Regions from separate parts of the Azotosporobacter soli genome, predicted to be linked through region 1. Evidence: a T-box and tRNA genes for the amino acid it is inferred to sense, from the RefSeq annotation. Region 1 holds a T-box; the other holds one or more tRNA genes.
The links. The T-box of region 1 lies ahead of ileS (isoleucine--tRNA ligase). A T-box ahead of a tRNA ligase gene usually reads a tRNA of that ligase, here a tRNA-Ile.
Positions count from the first base shown of each region.

Region 1 (3,413 bases):
AGAGTCCAGACACCATCGCAATGAAGAAGCGGAAATGGAACCCCAAAGAGGCAAAAAAGGCAGCAACGTTGTGAATTTGACGCCTTCGCCAAGCAAACAGATGCGAGTGATGGTTGTCGAACCGATTTCGTTCGATGATGCACAGCATATTGCTGATCACCTGAAAAATCGTAAGCCGGTTGTTGTAAACTTTGAAAACTGCGATGAAGAAAACTCGAATCGAATGGTGGATTTTATCAGCGGAACGGTATACGCATTAGGCGGCAGCATTCAAAAAGTCGGTGCGCGAATCTTTCTTTGTGCACCCAGTAATGTCGATGTCAGTGCAGAAGATGATCAATTAAAAGCTTATCTGCCTTGGGAGTCGAAATAAAAGAGTTAGCTAATGACCGTGAAGGAAATGAGGACGAAACCAGTGAGTGAACGGGAAAAGATTGTCCGGTATTATAAAGCAAGCGGCGATGGTGAGCTGGCTGCCAGACTGATTGATTTGGCGGAAGGCGCGATTAAAGGACGACGCGCGAAAACCAGCGAATTTCTTGATCCGCATGGCTATAGTATTGCGGAGACGGTAGCTGCACATTATCCGAGGGTGAAACTGCAGGCGTGGGGCGGTTTTCAAGGGGCAGAACGTGTGAGAGCGGCTTTTATAAATGAGGAATATCGCGGCGAAGCCGATTTTTCTCTGGCGGCTGTCCAATTGACCTGGGATGAACGCTATTACCGCCTTACGCATCGTGACGTATTGGGGGCTTTGATGGGACTGGGTTTGAAGCGTGAAGTGATGGGCGACATCATTATGCAGGGGCCGTCTTGCCAGGTTGTAGTCGATGTGGAGTTAAAGGACTATTTTCTTAAACAAATTACGACGGTTGGCGCAGCCACTGTAGAGGTCAAAGAAATCGACTTGACGGAACTGGCAGCGAAAGAAGAAAAAATCAAGGATATTCGAACGACAGTACCATCGCTTCGTTTGGACACCGTTGCCGCATCCGGTTTTGGCGTATCGCGCAGCCGGATGGCGGAAGAAATTGCTGCCGATAAGTTGAAGTTGAACTGGCAGGATGCAAAGAGTGCGGCGCAGGCCGTCAAGCAGGGCGATATCATTTCAATGCGTGGACGTGGTCGTGTAGAAGTATGCGAGATTGTCGGGCAGACTAAAAAAGGCAGGATCAGCTTGCTGTTAAAGCGATTTTTGTAATACTGCAAAAAGAGGAGTGTGAGGAGCGGAATGCTAACGCCGCTAGATATTCACAACAAAGAGTTTCGTCGCGGGTTTCGCGGGTACAACGAACAGGAAGTCGATGAGTTTTTGGATCGGGTCATTAAGGATTATGAACAGCTCTATCGTGACAACATTGAGATCAAGGAAAACATGGAGCGACTTAGCAGTAAGCTGGAACATTATCAGCATATGGAAGGCACGTTGCATAATACGCTATTGATCGCACAAGAGACGGCGGAAGAAGTTAAGTTGAACGCGAAAAAAGAAACGGAACTGATGCTCAAGGAAACGCAGGTTCTTGCACAAAAACTGTCTGATGAAGCGGCTCACCGGGTACGCAAATTGGAAACAGAGCAGGAAGAATTGCAAAAGCAGATTCACGTCTATCGAACTCGGATGCGTACACTTGTCCAGGCGCAGCTTGAATTGCTCAAAGATGCGGAAGATGAAGATCAATAGATAGCGTCTTCGTTGACAGAGTTTGGCCACTTAGGTATAATACATGTATCATATTGATGCAATGACGGAGACAGTAGTTTTTTCTAACCTGACAGCGAACCGAGGCAGGTGTGAGCTCGGTAGGGGAAAAGAAATGAAAATCACTCCTGAGCAGCAGACCGAATGTTGCGCATGGTTCGCGGCTTAGGCTCTGCCGGGTAACCTTCGTTAGCGGGTTTTCAAGCGGTTGCTGTTTTTACTTGGCAACCAAAAGGGTGGTACCACGGGAATAAACCTCTCGTCCCTTACCGGGGATGAGGGGTTGTATTATTTTGGAGGTGTTTTCTAATGGATTATGGCAAAACATTAAATTTGCCGGAAACGGAATTTCCGATGCGCGGCAATCTTCCCGAACGGGAGCCGGCTATGCTCGAAGCATGGCAGACGGAAAAAACATACGAAAAGGTATTGGAAAAACGGCGGGGTAAAAAGACATTTATCCTGCATGACGGTCCTCCTTATGCGAACGGCAATATTCATATTGGCCATGCGTTGAACAAGATCTTGAAGGATGTCATTATCAAATACAAATCGCACCAAGGTTATTATGCGCCGTACGTACCCGGCTGGGACACGCATGGTTTGCCGATTGAGCATGCTGCGATAAAAATCCTGGGCTTAAATCGCCATGAACTCGATATTTTGGATTTGCGCAAAGAATGCCAACAGTATGCGCTAAAGTACGTCGCTATACAACGTGACGACTTCAAGCGTCTCGGCGTGGCTGGCGACTGGGAGAATCCATATGTGACGCTGCGCCATGAATATGAAGCGAAGCAGATCGAAGTATTCGGCGAAATGGCAAAGAAGGGGCACATCTATAAAGGCCTGAAATCTGTTTACTGGTGTACGTCTTGTGAGACGGCATTGGCCGAAGCGGAAATCGAATATGCCGAGAAGAAATCACACAGTATTTTCGTCAAGTTTCGTTCTGTCGACGATCTCGGTCTGTTGCCGCCTGGCATCGCTAAAGACAAGGCCTATGCGGTGATCTGGACAACGACGCCATGGACGATGCCATCTAACGTCGCGATTGCAGTGCACCCGGAGTTTGAATATGTCTGGCTGCAGTCCGGCGATGAAGTTTATCTGGTGGCGAAAGAAATGGTACAGTCGGTTGCAGAAGCGACCAAAATGACGGAGTACACGATCTTGAAAACGATGCAGGGCCAAGAGTTGTCTGGGATGACGTTTGCGCACCCGTTCATCGACCGTTTGTCGCCGATCGTTCTTGCGGATTATGTGACGCTCGAACAGGGTACCGGTTGCGTACATACCGCTCCTGGCCATGGCCCGGACGACTTTGAGACTGGTAAAAAATACGGCCTGCCAATCATCAATCCGGTTGACCATGCGGGACGCTTCACAGCCGAAGGCGGAAAATTCGAAGGCTTGGCCGTAGAAGATGCCAATGTGCCGATTATCAAGGAACTCGCTGCCGGTAATGCTTTGCTTGGCAAGAGTTCGGTCCGGCATCAATACGCACATTGTTGGCGCTGCAAGAATCCGATTATTTATCGGGCGACGGAGCAGTGGTTTGCTTCGGTCGAAGGATTCCGCAAAGCGGCGTTGGATGCGATTCGTGATGTGAAATGGGTTCCCGGCTGGGGTCAGGAACGGATTAACAATATGGTGGCCGACCGCAACGACTGGTGCATTTCGCGCCAACGCGTCTGGGGCGTACCTATTC
Region 1 is NZ_JAUAOA010000007.1:94,506-97,918, reverse strand. Features, by position in the region: gene QTL79_RS08650 (cell division protein SepF) at 1-373, shown strand, start outside; gene QTL79_RS08645 (YlmH family RNA-binding protein) at 416-1,201, shown strand; gene QTL79_RS08640 (DivIVA domain-containing protein) at 1,232-1,684, shown strand; T-box leader at 1,737-1,972, shown strand; gene ileS (isoleucine--tRNA ligase) at 2,012-3,413, shown strand, end outside.

Region 2 (3,413 bases), on a different contig from region 1:
ACCCTGCTCTTTGGAGCTCGGACTTTCCTCGAACGGGTCTGGCCCGTCCGCGATTGCCTTTCGTACTCCCATACGCACCTATACATTATGGACGAAAAATACGCTGCCGTCAAACATTAAATCCAGTCAAACACATCTTTCTGTTTCCCTGCCGTGACCTCGAGCCGCCACTTCGCCTGCCGCGCAAAGTCTGTTAAATAATCGGAAAGACTCGCAACCACCGGCCACTCCGTAACAAAATGTCCCGCATCAACGACCAGGATGCCCGCCGCTTCAGCACTTTGCGCTTCATGATATTTTACGTCACCGGTGATAAAGGCATCCGCGCCGGCAAATGCGGCCTTACCGATCAGTGAAGCTCCGCTGCCGCCGCAAACCGCAACTTTACGAATCATTTTTCCGTTCTGTCCGCCCGCAAAACGCAATCTGTTAACCTGCAGCGCCGTCTTTACTGAAGAAAGAAATTGCTCCATCTCCATCGCTTCGGGCAGAGAGCCGATCCGTCCCAGCGCATAGGCCTGTCCTTCATTTTCAAGCGAATACAAGTCATATGCGACTTCCTCATACGGATGCACAGCCAGCATCGCCCGAACAACACGTCGGCTTATCGACTCCGGCATGATCGTCTCGAGTCTGATTTCTTCAACTTCTTCCATCTTCCCAGGTCTTCCTATATACGGCTTTGCACCTTCATGAGCTAAGAAAGAGCCTACGCCCGCTGCACGAAACGTACAGCAGCTATAATTGCCGATATGTCCGGCGCCCGCTTTCGTCATCGCCTCCGCCACTTTTTCCTCATGCGTCTTCGGCACGAATACAACGATCTTAAGCAACTTTTCTCGCCCCGTCACCGACAGACCTTTCACTTCTTTCAATCCGAGCCGCTGCGCCAATACATCGTTAACCCCGCCTGCCGCTATATCCAAGTTCGTATGGGCGACATATACCGCGATTTCTTCTTTCAACAAGCATGTCAACAATCTTCCTTGCGGCAAGTCGGTACGGATTTGCGCAACCGGTTTGAAGATAAGCGGATGATGACAAACAATTAAATTTGCGCCTTTCTCTTTTGCCTCTTCCAAAACCGCTTCCGTCAGGTCAAGCGTCACTAAAATGCCATTGATATCTTGCGCCGGACTGCCGATTTGCAATCCGACCTGATCCCAATCCTCCGCCAACCGCCGCGGCGCCAATCGTTCAAGAGCCTCGATGATAACCTGACATTTTACAGACATGTCAACTTCTCCTTCAGCGCCTGCAATCGCTTGCTGCAAATCGCATACTTTTCTTCTCTCACCGCTTTGTCGCTTTCTTCCATCTGGCGCGTCACCGCTGTTAACTGCCTTATCATCTGTTCCAATTGTCGACGCAACAATGGATGGCGCTGTTGCCAAAGCAAGGGGCCTACTTCATAAAGAACATCCTCTATCGGCGACCATATTCCCGGCTGCGCAACAATAATTTCATAAATCCGTCCGTTATCTTCCACTAAATGTTCCTCCAGAAGATGCCAGCCCGCTTTCGCCAACCAACGTCGCACGGCCTCTCCTGCAACCATAGGTTGCAGGATCAGACGCTTCATCTGACCCACTATTTCCGGCGCCGCACTTAAAATTTCAACGATCGTAGCGCCGCCCATTCCCGCGATAACAGCCGTATCGACCTCGCCCGGCGTCAGCACGTCTAATCCATTTCCCAGCCGCACTGAGATCTCTTTCGTATAGCCGGCCGCTTCAACTGCCGCCAAGGCAGCCTGATACGGCCCCTTGACCACATCTCCTGCCACCGCCTTTGTGATTCGGCCCGCCAAAACTAATGCAATCGGCAGATAGGCATGGTCGGTTCCGATATCCGCGACAACAGCGCCCTGCGGCACACAAGAAGCCAGTGTCGCCAACCGATCTCCTAACTTCATTGAAATCCCTCCTTACCTTTTTATTTTCATTGAAAGTAAATGAAAGGATGCAAAGCCTATGCTTTGCATCCATGCTTATTCGTATGGTGACCCGTAGGGGACTCGAACCCCTGTTCCAGCCGTGAAAGGGCCGTGTCTTAACCGCTTGACCAACGGGCCATGTAAAGTGTGGTGGGCCCACCTGGGATCGAACCAGGGACCAGCCGGTTATGAGCCGGCTGCTCTACCGCTGAGCTATAGGCCCAAAGACTAACTCAACAGTATATATTGTAATCGAGACTTGTTGTTATGTCAATATTCTATTCTAAAAAGTCTTTCAGTTTCTTGCTTCGGCTAGGGTGACGCAGCTTACGCAGCGCTTTTGCTTCAATCTGGCGTATCCGTTCACGGGTTACACCAAAGAACTGCCCTACTTCCTCAAGCGTACGTGCACGTCCGTCATCCAAGCCAAAACGCAGGCGAAGGACTTTCTTCTCGCGTTCTGTAAGCGTTTCAAGAACTTCTTCCAGCTGTTCTTTAAGCAGTCTAAAGGAGGCAGCTTCAGCCGGCGCCGGTGCATCCTGGTCTTCGATAAAATCCCCTAAATGGGAATCTTCTTCTTCACCGATTGGCGTTTCCAGTGATACGGGTTCTTGAGCAATCTTCATGATTTCCCTTACCCGTTCTACGCTGATATCCATTTCCTTGGCAATCTCTTCCGGCTGCGGCTCCCGCCCGAGTTCCTGCAAAAGTTGTCTCGATACCCGGATCAGTTTATTGATGGTCTCTACCATATGCACCGGAATACGGATTGTACGAGCCTGATCCGCAATCGCCCGCGTAATCGCCTGGCGGATCCACCATGTCGCATAGGTACTGAATTTATAGCCTTTGCTATAGTCAAACTTTTCTACCGCTTTAATCAAGCCCAGATTACCCTCTTGAATCAAGTCCAAAAACAGCATGCCACGCCCAACATAGCGTTTGGCAATGCTGACGACCAAGCGAAGATTTGCTTCCGCTAAGCGGCGTTTCGCCTCTTCATCGCCTTGCTCCATCAGTTGTGCGAGACGGATTTCCTCTTCCGCCGAGAGCAGCGGCACGCGACCGATTTCCTTCAAATACATCCGCACCGGATCATCGATGCTGATGCCTTCCGGAATACTCAGATCGACATCATTATCCTCGCTAGCGGCTTCTTCACTATCCACCCTTGCTACGATCGGGCCTTGCCCCTCCGGAATTTCATCTAAGATTTCAACGCCTTTTTCTGAAAACATTTCATACATATCGTCAATCTCTTCTGGCGACAAGTCTTCGCTCTGGAGAGTATCCATGATCTCGCCGTAGGTCAGTACATTGCCATGCTTCTTACTTTTATTCAGCAGTTGCTCGACATGCTGTTCAACTGCTGGCGAATGTTGTTTCTTTTCTGCCATCTTACTCCCCTCCCCCAATCCTCGTATCAACGAGGACTAACGGTTTATCCTTGACGCAATTTGTTAATCTCATCTTGTAT
Region 2 is NZ_JAUAOA010000022.1:27,732-31,144, forward strand. Features, by position in the region: RNA gene rnpB (RNase P RNA component class A) at 1-69, opposite strand, end outside; gene QTL79_RS15085 (Nif3-like dinuclear metal center hexameric protein) at 117-1,235, opposite strand; gene QTL79_RS15090 (tRNA (adenine(22)-N(1))-methyltransferase) at 1,226-1,915, opposite strand; tRNA gene QTL79_RS15095 (tRNA-Glu) at 2,000-2,074, opposite strand; tRNA gene QTL79_RS15100 (tRNA-Ile) at 2,085-2,159, opposite strand; gene rpoD (RNA polymerase sigma factor RpoD) at 2,215-3,333, opposite strand; gene dnaG (DNA primase) at 3,378-3,413, opposite strand, start outside.
Region 2: it has a tRNA-Ile gene. The T-box ahead of ileS (isoleucine--tRNA ligase) is inferred to sense a tRNA for this amino acid. The anticodon was not compared.